Regions from separate parts of the Bacillus hominis genome, predicted to be linked through region 1. Evidence: a T-box and tRNA genes for the amino acid it is inferred to sense, from the RefSeq annotation. Region 1 holds a T-box; the other holds one or more tRNA genes.
What was found. The T-box of region 1 lies ahead of ileS (isoleucine--tRNA ligase). A T-box ahead of a tRNA ligase gene usually reads a tRNA of that ligase, here a tRNA-Ile.
Positions count from the first base shown of each region.

Region 1 (7,649 bases):
TTTATATGGTACTTTCCCTGTATATAGTGCTGATACTGCCAATAAACTATAAAACCAACCGCGTGTTTGATCAATTCCCTCCGCAATTACATCTGCTGGAAACTGTTCTTCAAATAACTCTTTATTTTCAAACGGGTAATGATATTGCGCAAAAGGCATGGAACCACTATCAAACCAAACATCAATTACTTCTGGTGTACGGTTCATTGTACTTCCGCATTTTTCACAGCACACTTGTACTTCATCTACATATGGCTTATGCAATTCTAAATCTTCAGGCGTTTCTTTTGTACTATGCTTTCTTAATTCAGCAATACTTTTCGGTGCGAATTGATGATCACAGCTTTCACATTCCCATACATTTAATGGTGTTCCCCAATATCTATTTCGGCTAATATTCCAGTCCACCATATTTTCTAAAAACTTTCCAAAGCGTCCGTGCTTCATATGATCTGGATACCACGTGACGGAATTATTATTTTGTAAAAATGTTTCTTTAATCTCAGTTGTTCGAATTAACCAGCTTTCTCCTGCATAATAAAGTAACGGTGAATCACAGCGCCAACAGTGTGGATAGCTATGCTCATATTTTTCTTTATGGTATAACAAGCCTTCTTTTGCTAAATATCGAACGATATCGACATCACATTCTTTTACGAACTTGCCTTTTAGAAATGGTACTGCCTCTGTATACTCACCTTTTCCATCTACAACATGTAAGAAAGATAACCCTTCACTTTGAACGACTCTATAATCGTCCTCCCCATAAGCTGGAGCGATATGAACAAGTCCAGTACCACTATCTGCAGTAACAAAATCTGCCGCAATCACACGGTATCCATTTGTAACTTCCTTCATAGGAAACGGTGCTGTATATGAAATATTTAATAATTCTTCTCCTTTATGGATAGACACTACTTCATAATCTTCTTTAAGCACTTCTTGCACACGTTCTTTTGCAACAATATACACTGACTCTTCTTGTTTTGCTTTTACGTATTCCATATTCGGATGTACGGCAAGTGCAACATTCGCTGGGAGCGTCCACGGTGTTGTCGTCCATCCAAGGAAATACTCATTTTCACTATCTTTCACTTTAAACTTAACTGTGGCGCTTAAATCTTTAACTGTTTTGTATCCTTGTGCAACTTCATGTGAACTAAGTGATGTTTGACAGCTTGGACAGTACGGTGAAACTCTATGCCCTTTATATAACAAGCCTTTCTCATGAATTGTCCCTAAAATATGCCATACACTTTCGATATATGGATTCTCTAAAGTAACGTATGGATCATCCATATCTACCCAATAACCGATACTTTCAGTAAATTCACGCCACTGCTTCTCATATGTGAATACACTTTCTTTACACTTTTGAATAAATGTTTCAATGCCGTACTCTTCGATTTCATGTTTACCTGAAATGCCAAGTTGTTTTTCAACACCTAATTCTACAGGTAATCCATGTGTATCCCATCCGGCTTTTCTTAAAACTTTATATCCAGCCATCGTTTTATATCTCGCTACTAAATCTTTAATCGCCCGCCCAAGTGCATGGCCGACGTGTGGTAATCCGTTCGCAGTTGGTGGCCCTTCATAAAACACAAAAGATTGTGCGCCTTCTCGATTCTGAATTGATTGCTCAAAAATACTTTGCTCGCTCCACTGCTTACGAATACGTGTTTCTCTCCCTACAGCTGACTCTTTTACATCTACTTTTTTCATGTACAATCACTCCTTTGAATTTTTTAAAAGCACACAAAAAACCCGTCCCTATGAAGTAGGGACGGGTTTACCCGCGTTACCACCCTAATTCTATTAGCTTTTCACTAATAGCACTTAGCAACGTACTAACATACGCGTTCTTTGTAACGGTAGACATCCGTCCGAGCTTACTTTATTCAGCCACGGCTCCTCGGAGATGATTTTCAAATAACGTCTGCACACCGGATTTCAGCAATACACCGGCTCTCTGGGGAACAGCTCACTATTCTACTCTTTCTCGTCTTCAGATTTGTATACTTTATTAAAAGTTATTTTATTCCATTGGGCAATTAATTGTCAACCAATTCAAAACATATTTTTATTTATATCCTCTTTCTCTATTCTTATACAATTACTTTTCAAATTCTCTCAATCCTGCTAAATCTTCATCTTCCTCTGCAAGTTCAGCAAAAAATCCTGTTTCATCTTCACGAAGCACAATTTCAAGTTCATCTCTTGCCTCTTCATTTCTGTTTAATAATGTTAAATAACAAGCATGATCGTATCTTGCTAACAAGTCAGTAGCATCAATTGCTAATATTTCACTTGTTATTTTTTCTGCCTTTGTCGTTTGCCCAGCTCTATGATACGAAGATGCTAAAGCAAGAAGAATTGCTGTTTCATTTGGATGATGTACAGAAGCATCTTCTAATAAATAAATCGCATCCTCATACCTCTCTTGACTTTGATATACTTCTGCTAAAGCAAGGAATCCTCTACTTACAAATGGTGTTTTCTCAATTAATTGCAAGTAAATTTTTTCGGCTTTTCTTTCTTCGCCTAGCTTACATAATACATTCGCTTGTAAAAGAAGAGTGTCATAATCATCCGGTAGCTCTCGAACCATTTGTTTCGTTAATTCAAAAGCATCTCGTAACATATCTTCTTCCTCACACTCAATGAAAAGATTTACAAGTTGCTTCGCTACATCATAATCCCACTTATTTTCTAACGATGTTTGTAATACCTCTATCGCTTCTTTATTCATCGCTGCATTCTCATAAAATATTGCGAAACGCTGCGCTACCATACTATTTTTCGGGTTTAACTTCAAGGAGATTTCAAATAAATCAATAATAACTGTAATCATTGAAATTTCCTTCGCACGATTTTTCATGCGATAAAATGCTCTTTTAAATATAGATTTTTTTGGTTGCTCATTTTGCTGCCTTTCTACTAATCTTTCGGCAACTGCAGTAGCTGCATACATAAACGCTGTACTTCTTTCTGCTTTTCTCACCTTTAACGTATGAAGTACGTCTCGTATTTGGGATAATTTTTTATGTTGTTCCATTGCTTTTACGTACACACCAAATATACGTTCACTTTCCAAATCTTTATGCATTACTTTCAGCGCAACTTCGATTGCTTCTGCACTCTGCTTTTTAACTAGCACTTTCGCATAATGATATAGTACTTCCACATGCTCTTCATCTATTTTCATTGCATATTCGATATATTCTTTTTCTTTATCTATATCATCCATCGCGCCAAACACGTATGCAATCGCATCTAAACGCCATGTTTCAGGAACTTCTTCCGCTAATTTTTCTAATTCAACTAGCAATTCTTCCTGAAGATTCATTTCTACTGAAAGCTGCGCTAAATATTCCATATTTATATGCATTGGTTCTTCTTTCATCGCCTGGACCATATGATTTTGTTCTTTGGAACGATTCTCTTCTTTTTCATATATTTCTGCAAGTTGTAAATGTACACCTCGGAAGTTTGCATCAAGCTCTAAACATGTTTCATACGCTTGTTTTGCTTCTGTCAATTGTCCTAATGCCATATATGTTTCGCCAATTCGAAAATATGGAAATGCAGTTCTCTTTTGTTCTATTGCCTTGTTGTATCTCTTCATTGCTTGATCATACTGTCCAATAGATTCATATAAAACACCAGCGTAACAACCGTATTCAATTACTTCCGTTTTCTCTTTTTCTAACGTTCTTAAAAACGCTATGCCTCGTTGCACAAAAGCTGTGTCTTTTATTCGATTTACATACTCATCCAACACGCTCGCTATATTAGCGTATACGCTTCGTATACCGTTCTCTAATTTAGAAAGTGCAAGTTTTAACTCTTTTTCATCCCCACCTAATGCCATTTCAGCATCCCATAGCACCATGCCAGCATTCATAAGGAAATCTTGATTGTCTTCAAATTGCTTATTGATACTAACAATATAGTTTTTTGCATCCTCATATTGTTCCTTTGCCATATAAACTTGAGTTAAACCGAAATGAGAATATACATCTTCATTATTTTCTTCTAAAGAACGCTTATATATAGTTTCCGCTTCTTCAAGTTCATCATTTTGAAAATGTACATCTCCTAAACGAACATATAAAGATGCCTGATCTTCACAATTTTGAATTCCTTGTAATAAAATTTCCTTCGTACTTTTCTCATCATCCATATCTGATTCATAGATTTCCGAAAGCTTCGTATATAAATAGGCTGCTGTTTTATCTAATTGAATTGCTACTTTAAGTCCTTTTACCGCCAAATACACTTTCCCTAAATGCTGAGCACATCTTGCACGTTCATACCATATGTGCGCTTCATACTTATATTCTTTTAATAAATCATTAAAGAATCCATATGCTTCTTCATATCGTTCTAAATCTATTAAAATTAAACCGTGATTTACAAGTGTAAACCTTTCTGGGCTACGTTCTATAGCTGTTAGAGAATACTCTAGCCCCTTTTCGGATTGATCCATATACATGTATGATAATGCTAAGAAACTCCACGCAACTGGTTGATCTGCATCCAATTGTAATGATGAACGAAAACTAGCAATCGCTTCTGCATAATTATCTTGCTCAAAAGAATAACGTCCATTTATAAAATGATACAACGCTTGATTGCTTTTCTTCTCCACACTTTGAAGCATATGTCCTGCTTTTTCCATATCTTGCAGACGAATAAAACACTGTGCACTATGCAATTTCACAAAGTCAGAGCTTGGAAACTTTTCCATTAATTTTTCTATACAAAACTGAATAAAATCTTTATCTACCTCAGCATCTAAATGTTTAATCGTATATAGCCAAGTGTTTGGGTTTTCACTTGTTTCTTTTAAAAATAGTACTAACTTTTCAATTCCCTCTTTATCTTGCTCAGCTAAATGATCTGTAAGAGAAAAGATTGTTTTATAATAAGTGTGTTCTTCCTCATTTAAAAATGAAAGTTGTTCCATTCTATCTTTTGGTATAAACGTAATAGCTAAACAATCTGTATAACGATATTTTTCTTGTAACTTATCATATTCCACAAGAATCGGTTCCAAGAAATTCGGATCTTGAATATAAAAAGCTTGCAGTACATCGTCATAACCAGAAAGCACTTGTACATGGGAAGCGTGCTCAATATCTATACTTAATAAAACGGGAATACCTTGATTGAGTAATTTCTTATAATTTTCCTCATTCCCTTGAAAATAACGATATTCGTAACCTTGCTCTTCTATATATGTAACTGTATCTGAAAACTTAGAACCTGTTACATCAAAAATATGTTGTGCAATTTCGTCTTGCGTACGTTTTTCTCCCCATACCCCTAACATCATTTCCAAACTAGTCGGAACGCAATAGTTATCCTTCTGTACAACCGGAACTATCGGTAAGCGAACCTTTTTTCCATCAGGATTTTTTTCTATATGATGATATAGAGAATTTTTTAAACTCTTTTCACTTTTCAATAGTGCTTGCAAATCGTGAATATTATTCATTTTATAAAATGCTTCTGCACGTAAATGTACAAAATAAGTTGTATATGCATGATGCGGAAGCATATGATTCATTTTATCTATTACCACTAACATTTCTTCATAGCACTCTAAATCTAATAAATATTTTACTTTTTCAAAATAGAAATATGGTACTTGAGGGAACTTTGCAATCGCATCATTAATGAGTTGTAATGCTCGCTGCTGTTCACCTTTATATGCATATAATTGCGCCAATAAGTACGTAGCTAACTCTTCACAATCTTTATGCTGCTGACCAGCTAAAAGTTGTTCCTCTGCTTTCTCCCACTCACCAGTCTGTATATATAAGTAACCCCATTTATCAAAAACTGCGCGTGTACTATACTTTTCTGCCTTTTGCATATAGGCATAAGCCTCTTCATTGCGCTTCATATCTAACAAACATCTAACTAACGTAAAATATGCTTTCGTTAAAACATCCGCATCAGTTTCTTCTTCATTTACCTCTTCCAAAGAATCTTTTAATAATTGTTCAGCATCAAGGATTTTACGCTCATCAATTAACTCATCACAATATAAAGAGAGCGTTCTCATATTTGGGAATTTTTTATAAGTATAACGAATTAAAAAGGAGCTGTATTGATGCATCAAACCTTCATCAGCAAGACGAATTAATGTATCAAACTCCTTGGGTGATGAAACGTTAGAAAGCCAGTTCTTCACGTATGATAACTTTTTCGTTTCTTTTATATGTGCAATTTCATTATTTATCTCCTGTAATCCATCTACAAATCTCTTTTCTTTTAAACAAATCTCTAATTGCTTAAAATCTAGCATGCATTCACCTCAAATTATTATTTATACTGCCATTTGCAAGCAGTATTCTAACCTACTTGCTTAGATTTTACACATCATATAGTATGCATTCAACTAAAACCTCATATAATGAACGATATTATTTAATATTATTCAAGTTTACAACTAAATATCTTAAAAACGATGATTTTTCTTGGTATTTTATTTAATTTGATGTAATATCGTATTATCTTGAAACAATGTTTTAGAGATCATAATCAGCAAATGAAATTATATCAACAATTATTTAAATATATCTATCGCAACTTACAATATATCAACGATTTTTCAAACATATCTACCGTAACTCAAAATATATTAACGATTCGACAAAGGATATCGATTTGGAAGTAAAGGCAACAAAATTAAACCTAAATAACCATATCCACAACCATAATCAACAATATGTACAGGTTCAGTAATCTTCCAAACTAAATTGACTAAAAAACTTAAATAATCATCGTTATAATATAAATCTCTCGTATTTCTTAAATACGCTAGCCTACTATTCCAATCATATTTTTCCAAAACCCATGCCTCCTTTTATATACAAAACTATAGTTCTCCATTTAATAAATGTATTCCTATGTTTCTAAAAATTTTAGAGATGTTTAATTTTAATTAATACGTTAAATTGTACATATTCTTTACTCTCCCACTTATTTGACAAACTAATCTAAAAAAAATAAAAAGGACTACATACCTGAAACGATATATATTCCTTTTCATAACAATATTGGAATAAACAGAAAATTAGGTAGTACAATCACAATCTGAGCAATCGGTACAATCTATTACGTCACAATCTAAATTCCCCCTTTTTTTGCTTCTTTTTAAATAAAAATATAGTAGCACCATAAATAACACGCAAATAACAAAAGCTATTGTTGCTTCTATATATTTTTCATGAATGATAAAACCAATTCCACTTCCACCTGATATAAAAATTAGAATTATGTAAATCCAAAACATGTAAGTAGCTACCTCCGTTGATATTTGGTTTAAGATATAATCCATATAATACTAGATACAATAAATAATCCCATGCCATTACCGCTTAATAAACCGGTCGTTACTCTTAGTAAATTTGTGCTGCTTCTCCATTTCCACTTTTGGGTGAATCCATCGATTAATAATGGAATTTGAGCGAAAAAGGATAACATTAATGAGAGACTAAACGAAGGCGTTATAAAAAAATATATTGGGAACATACAGAAACCAATAAACATACCTGTGCATCGTGCACATAAAGGTATGTATTTTTGTAGTTTAAGGAAACTCCTTTTCGGTATTCTATGACAAGGAATATGTA
Region 1 is NZ_JAUCFS010000005.1:1,994,533-2,002,181, reverse strand. It holds gene ileS (isoleucine--tRNA ligase) at 1-1,725, opposite strand, end outside; T-box leader at 1,780-2,018, opposite strand; gene QUF93_RS12725 (bacteriocin-processing peptidase family protein) at 2,117-6,319, opposite strand; partial or broken gene QUF93_RS12720 (class I SAM-dependent methyltransferase) at 6,680-6,865, opposite strand; gene QUF93_RS12715 (hypothetical protein) at 7,091-7,309, opposite strand; gene QUF93_RS12710 (DUF2085 domain-containing protein) at 7,339-7,649, opposite strand, start outside.

Region 2 (7,649 bases), 1.9 Mb from region 1:
TCGATTTTATATGGGCATCATGTTCATCGCTTAGAACATGAACATGGGCATCACGGGAGGATATAATGATACAGGATTTTTTACAATATGATTTTTTACGTAATTCTTTATACGCTGGTGTTTTAATAGGGCTTGTCGGACCACTTATCGGCGTGTTCGTTGTAATTCGCCGCATGTCGCTTATTGCGGATGCATTAAGTCATGTGACGTTATCGGGAATTGCAGCTAGTTTATTACTTGAAAAGACAATCTTTACTGGTGGGTTTTTAAACCCTTTATATATGGGAATGTTTTTTTCAATCGGTGGGGCATTGCTAATTGAAAAATTACGTACTGTGTATAAACATTATCAAGAGTTAGCAATCCCGATTATACTTTCAGCAGGGATGGGAATTGGAGTTATCTTCATTTCACTTGCTAATGGATTCAATACGGATTTATTTAGTTATTTATTTGGTAGTGTAAGTGCTGTAACAAGCTCGGATTTAATTATTATTGGTATAGTAGCAATTGTTGTTATTGCAACGATTGTTTTATTATACAAAGAGTTGTTTTTACTATCATTTGATGAGGAATATGCTGTATCAACCGGTTTGAGTGCAAAGTGGATTCACTTTATTTTCATTATATTAGTTGCTCTTGTAATTGCCGTATCAATGCGTGTTGTAGGTGTTCTTCTCGTATCATCTTTAATGACGTTACCAGTTGCAGCAAGTATTCGTATTGCAAAAGGATTTAAACAAACAATTTTCTTTTCCGTTTTATTTGGTGAAATTGCCGTAATTGGTGGAATGTTTGCTTCGTATCAACTTGATCTAGCACCAGGTGGTACAATTGTTATGATAGCAGTTCTTATTTTGATCGGTGCAATTTTATGGAAGAAGAAAAAAACTGCATAAAGTAGGGATAGGTATGAATCTAACAGAAGCTTTACGCCTAATGAAAGAAAAAGGATACAAACATACGGGGAAAAGGGAAGAGATGCTAAGGTTATTCGCGGCTCACAATCGCTATTTAACTGCGAAAGACGTTTTAGAGCATATGAAGGATGATTATCCAGGGCTGAGTTTTGATACGATTTATCGTAACTTAACGGTTTTTGCTGAAATCGGTGTTTTAGAACAAACGGAATTAAATGGTGAAAAACATTTTCGTTTTACATGTTCCATTATGGAACATCATCATCATTTTATTTGTTTAGATTGTGGGGGCACGAAAGAGATTACTTCTTGTCCAATGGATTTTATGAATAAAGATTTTAACGGTTATGAAGTAACGGGACATAAATTTGAAATATACGGTCGTTGTCCAAAATGTGCAAAGTAAAAGCTCGTCGGTTATATAACTGACGAGCTTTTTTACATAGAAAAGAAGGTTGCTCACACATTATTGTGGGCAACCTTCTTTTTATTGTTCTTGTGTTTCTTTTTCTTTTTCTTTTTCTTTTTCTCGTTCGGCAGCCATTTCAGCAGCGATTACATCGATTTCTTTTTTCAGTTCTTCTACCATTGTTTCTTCCGGTACTTTACGAACGACTTGCCCTTTACGGAATAATAACCCTTCTCCGCGTGCACCTGCAATACCGATATCAGCTTCACGAGCTTCACCAGGACCGTTTACAGCGCAGCCGAGTACTGCAACCTTAATTGGAACTTGAAGCGTAGAGATGTATTCTTCGACTTCATTAGCAATGCTAATGAGGTCGATTTCAATACGACCACAAGTTGGACAAGAAATAAGTGTTGCGGCATTAGATGCAAGACCGAATGACTTTAATAGTTCACGTGCAACTTTTACTTCTTCAACTGGATCAGCACTTAAAGAGATACGAAGTGTATTTCCGATGCCTTTACTTAAAATTGCTCCAAGACCGGCGGCGCTTTTTACAGTTCCAGCAAACAATGTTCCTGATTCTGTAATACCTAAATGTAATGGGTAATCAAAAGCGCGAGCAGCTTTTTCGTATGCTTCAATTGCTAAGTTAACATCAGAGGCTTTCATTGATACGATAATATCGTGGAAATCTAAGTCCTCTAAAATTTTAATATGGTGCAGTGCACTCTCGACCATACCATCAGCAGTTGGATATCCATACTTTTCTAAAATATGACGTTCTAATGAGCCGGCATTTACACCGATACGGATTGGAATGCCACGCTCTTTCGCTGCATTTACAACAGCTTCTACTTTATGGCGACGTCCAATGTTACCTGGATTGATACGTACTTTATCAATGCCGCCTTCGATTGCTTTTAAAGCAAGGCGATAATCAAAATGAATATCAGCAACAAGTGGAATGTTGATTTGTTTTTTAATATCAGCAATAGCATTTGCTGCGCGTTCGTCTGGAACAGCAACACGAACAACTTGACAGCCAGCTTCTTCTAAACGTTTAATTTCAGCAACTGTAGCCTCAACATCATGTGTTTTTGTTGTTGTCATACTTTGTATAATTAATTCATTGTTACCGCCAATTGTTAAATTACCGACTTTAACTGGACGTGTTTTTGTACGATGAGTCATTTCATTCACGAATTGATCGCTCTCCTTATAAAAGAAGTTTCTTATTTTAGTCCCTTACATCAATGATAGTATGTGTGAGAAAGGGCTATAGAAACCAAAGTACTCGGTTTCACTTTTACTATTGTATCAGCGCCTTTATATAATTGACAAGGATTAAGTGATGGCTTATTGATATAACGGGAATTTATAAGACTTTCCAACTTGGATTTTTGTAGCAGATGTATTTTTATTTAATTGCTTAAAGTCATCAATTACTTTTTCAATAGAAGGAATTTTTTTCTTATTAATCGCTTCTGTAATAGAAAGAACTGTATCGCCAGTTTTTACTTCGATTGCTTTATAAACTGTATCCGTTTCTTTTTCTGTTTCTTTCTCTTTATTTTGTTTTGTATCTGTATTTTCTTTTTTTATCGTTTGGGCAGCAGAGGTTTTTTTGTATGAACTTAACATCGGTAAAGTACCGATTTTTATGTCGTAATAAAATATATAACCGAGGACAAGCACGAATAAGAGTACACCTAATCTCTTCATATCCTTCACTCCTTTGCTAGGAATATATGCTTGTCCAAAAAAAAAATGCCTATTTAGGCATTTTTTTATAGTTCTTGTTTTTCTTTCGGTTTTGGAACCTCTTTCATTGTTAAGTATAGAACGATTAAAACAACTGCAATGTAAATGAATGTTGCACCAGGTACGTTTATTTTGAATAAATCCATAATCATAAAGAAGATTGTTGGAATTGTGTAGCTGTAAGCAGTTAATGTCCAAACTTGTTTATAAGATAATTTGCGTTGACCGCTCATCGCAGAACCGATGAAGGCAAGCAATGTAACTCCTACAAAGGTAATAAATAATTGGAATAAGTACAGTAAGAACCCAATAACGAATAATAAGATTGGATAAATACTGTCAAATAACGAAATGAAATCTTGTAAATCTTTTTTCTCAAGAGATGCGCCTAGTAAGTCATTATAGGAGTATGTTTGTGTTTGACCATTCCCCATGGAGACTACTTTATCTTTTAAAACAAATAAACCTGTTTTATTTTGATATTTTTCTAAGTCTGTTGAATTTGGATCAAATACGAAAAGGGCATTTCCGTCTTCTTTTTCGATAGGTTGATCAATATCAGCTTGTAGCTCGCCATTTTCAATTTTAAAATCAGGTAAATCTTTTTCGATTACTTTATTTACCATGTTAACACCATCTTGGATAACGCTACCGTACAAGAAAGTTCTTGGAATAGTAGTGATTAGGCAAAGAAGCATAATATACAAAATGGTTTTACCGATTTTTTGGAAACGGAAAAGCGCCATATCTTTAGGCGAATATACGCTTTTTGCTAGCTGTGTAAAAATGGACATAGATTCACTTCCTTTATGTATGTATAAAATCATTGTAACGTACGAATCTAGAGGAGCTCAAGATATATTATATTTACATATAGTAGAAAGGACTAAATTTCTTCTTATTAATTTACTTCTTTTAGTAGAGAAAAATACAATTGACACTTTTCTTTTGTATATGGTAAATTTATCTTACATTTTTCAAACGATATATCCGATGGGAATTTAGTTGTTTTTCATGTTACATACATAATTGTGGACCCTTAGCTCAGTTGGTTAGAGCAGACGGCTCATAACCGTCCGGTCGTAGGTTCGAGTCCTACAGGGTCCATATCCATTTCATATGTTTATTATGTCAGCAGGAAGCTTCCTTGTAGAAGGAAGCTTTTTTTACGGAATATATGAGCATTTTAATTGAAAAGAAGTGGGAATTTTGCTACTTTAATGATAGCAAGACAAAGCGATTTATTTGTTTGCACCCTATGGCAATTAGGGTAGAATGAAGTTGTAGGTCACATATATAGTGACAATACATAAACCGGGAGGAATATAACAATGGCAAAACACGAATTACCAAATTTACCTTATGCGTATGATGCTTTAGAACCTCACTTTGATAAAGAAACAATGAACATCCATCATACAAAACATCACAACACGTATATTACAAACTTAAACGCTGCTTTAGAAGGTCATGCAGAATTAGCTGACAAAAGCGTTGAAGAATTAGTTGCAAACTTAAACGAAGTACCTGAAGCAATCCGTACAGCAGTACGTAACAATGGTGGCGGACATGCTAACCATACATTCTTCTGGACAATCCTATCTCCAAACGGCGGGGGACAACCAGTAGGCGAACTTGCAACTGCGATTGAAGCGAAATTCGGTAGCTTCGATGCATTCAAAGAAGAATTCGCAAAAGCTGGCGCAACTCGCTTCGGTTCTGGTTGGGCTTGGTTAGTAGTAAACAATGGTGAGTTAGAAGTAACAAGCACTCCAAACCAAGATTCTCCTCTAACTGAAGGTAAAACTCCAGTTATCGGTTTAGATGTTTGGGAGCATGCTTACTACTTAAATTACCAAAACCGTCGTCCTGACTACATCGGTGCATTCTGGAACGTTGTAGATTGGAACGTTGCTGAAAAACTTTACCAAGAAGCAAAATAATTAAAGTTAATACAGCTAGAAAAAAGCTAGGAGTTTTCTCCTAGCTTTTTTCTATGCTCTCCTTTTACATAATTGAGCTTGTCTTTGGAAGACTAGAACATGAAGTAAAGGAGAGTTGTGTATGAAGTGGAAACATGTAATTGGTGATGTTGAAGTGAATCGGGATTTAGTATTATTGCTCGTTATAGGAGGTTTATACACGCTCGCAATTTCTTTATCGAATACGTTTGTAAACATTTATTTATGGAAGCAAACACAAAATTATGTAAATCTGGGCTTGTATAATTTGGCCAGCGTTGTATTGCAGCCTCTAACATTTCTTGTGGGCGGGAAATTAGCGAAACGTATTGATCGCTCGATTTTATTGAGAATAGGTGTAGGCACGTTAGCTGTTTTTTTTATCGTCGTTTTAGTAGCGGGAAAAAGTGCATCTCACTATATTTTACTAATGGGAGCCCTTTTAGGAGTTGGCTATGGTTTTTATTGGCTCGCTTTTAACTTGTTGACATTTGAGATTACAGAACCAGAAACAAGAGATTTTTTTAACGGTTTTCTCGGACTTCTTACATCTTTCTCTGGAATGATTGGACCGATAGCAGCAGGATATACAATTTCACGTATGGAAAAATGGAGCGGTTATACTGTCGTTTTCTTCCTCTCGTTAATGCTATTTGCGGTTGCAGTCGTTCTAAGCTTTTTTTTATCGAAGAGAGAATGTGAAGGACGCTATGAAATTGTACAAGTATTGAAAGAGCGGCAAGTTGATGAAAACTGGGGGAGAATTACGCGCGCTCATTTCTTCCAAGGTTTGAGAGAGGGAACGTTTATTTTCGTTATTTCGGTATACGTCTATTTAGCATCTGGTAGCGAGTTAGCACTAGGGAAATATAGTTTAGTGAATTCTGCAGTATCATTTGTATGCTATTATTTAGTTGCTCGTATGTTAAAGAAAGAATGGCGAAAAAAAGCAATTTTACTTGGTGGAATTATTTTATATGCGGTCGTATTTTTAGTTATTTTTAATGTTACATATACGAAATTACTTATTTATGCAGCATGTATTGCGATTGCATATCCTATTTTACTTGTTCCGTACGGATCCATGACATACGATGTAATTGGTAGAGCAAAACAGGCGAGAGAATGGCGTGTAGAATATGTAGTTGTCAGGGAATTATGGTTAAATGCCGGAAGAATTTGTTCCATTTTAAGTTTTTTATGTGCTGTCATATTCTTTCCTCCTGAAAAAAGTTTACCTTTCTTACTATGTATTTTAGGAGCTGGACATTTTCTTATTTATTTTGCAGTTAAAAATGTCAAATATGATGAGGGGAATGTGAGCAAAACCAGCGTTGTAGCGCAAGGAACCACGCAGAATCAAACTGAACCAGAAGGTTAACTTATCGTGTGTTTTATGCTAGAATAGAAAAAGATGTAAGACAGCAGTGAGGGCACCTGTATGAAGGTGTCCCTTTCACATTACATAGCTGTTGGTAGAGGGGGTTTGTATGAGCAAGAAACAGAAAAAGAACCAGACAAAGATAAAGACCCACGTTCCCTTTCGGTTAAACGTGTTGTTTTTTTGCGTGTTTTTAATGTTCTCCGCGGTTATTGTAAGGCTTGGATACGTACAAATTGTTCGTGGTGAGGAATATAAAAATGAAGTTGAGAAAAAAGAAAATTCAACGATAAGTAATCCTGTACCGCGCGGGAAAATATTTGATCGTAATGGGCAACCAGTTGTAGATAATGAGCCTATTCGTACAATTACATTTACAAAAATGAAGGGATCAACTGCAGATGATCGCTTAGAAACGGCGAAAAAGTTAGCAGATTTGATTGAGGTCCCAACAGATAAGTTAACAGATCGCGATAAAAAAGATTATTGGCTTGCTTTACATAAAGAAGAAGCAAAAACAAAAATCACAAAAAAAGATCGTGAAGAGTTGAAAGCGAATAAAATTGAAGAGAAAGAGCTAGATGAGCGTCAACGAAATCGTGTAACAGAAGAAGAGATCAGTCAATTGTCAGCAAAAGATTTAGAAATATTGGCGATCAAAAGTAAGATGGAAAGCGGATATGCAATGACGCCGCAAATCGTTAAAAAAGGTGCAACAGAAGAAGAATATGCGATTATTAGTGAAAATTTAGCAAAATTACCAGGTGTAGATACAAATGTCGACTGGGAACGAAAATATAAGTATGAGGATACGTTCCGAAGTGTACTTGGTGGTGTAACGTCTTCTGATGAAGGGTTACCGAGAGAGCGATTAGATTACTACCTTGTTCGCGATTATAATCGTAATGATCGCGTAGGGAAAAGTTACCTTGAGCAACAGTACGAAGATAGTTTACACGGTACAAAATCCGAAGTGAGAAATGTTACAGATAAAGACGGTAATATTTTAGAAACTATTAATGTATCACAAGGGCAACGAGGTAATGACCTGAATTTAACAATTGATATGGAATTACAAAAGCGTGTAGAAGAGATTCTTGAGAAAAACTTAATTAAATTTAAAGGATCAGAACCGCTTTTAGATCGCGCTTTCGTTGTAATGATGAATCCGAAAAATGGTGAAGTTTTATCCATGGCAGGGAAACAATTAGTTA
Region 2 is NZ_JAUCFS010000005.1:3,850,487-3,858,135, reverse strand. It holds gene QUF93_RS22580 (metal ABC transporter ATP-binding protein) at 1-66, shown strand, start outside; gene QUF93_RS22575 (metal ABC transporter permease) at 66-899, shown strand; gene QUF93_RS22570 (Fur family transcriptional regulator) at 913-1,326, shown strand; gene ispG (flavodoxin-dependent (E)-4-hydroxy-3-methylbut-2-enyl-diphosphate synthase) at 1,408-2,523, opposite strand; gene QUF93_RS22560 (protein YqfZ) at 2,689-3,054, opposite strand; gene yqgB (protein YqgB) at 3,120-3,887, opposite strand; tRNA gene QUF93_RS22550 (tRNA-Ile) at 4,127-4,200, shown strand; gene sodA (superoxide dismutase [Mn]) at 4,425-5,036, shown strand; gene QUF93_RS22540 (MFS transporter) at 5,158-6,435, shown strand; gene QUF93_RS22535 (peptidoglycan D,D-transpeptidase FtsI family protein) at 6,545-7,649, shown strand, end outside.
Region 2: it encodes a tRNA-Ile, which carries the amino acid that the T-box ahead of ileS (isoleucine--tRNA ligase) is inferred to sense. The anticodon was not compared.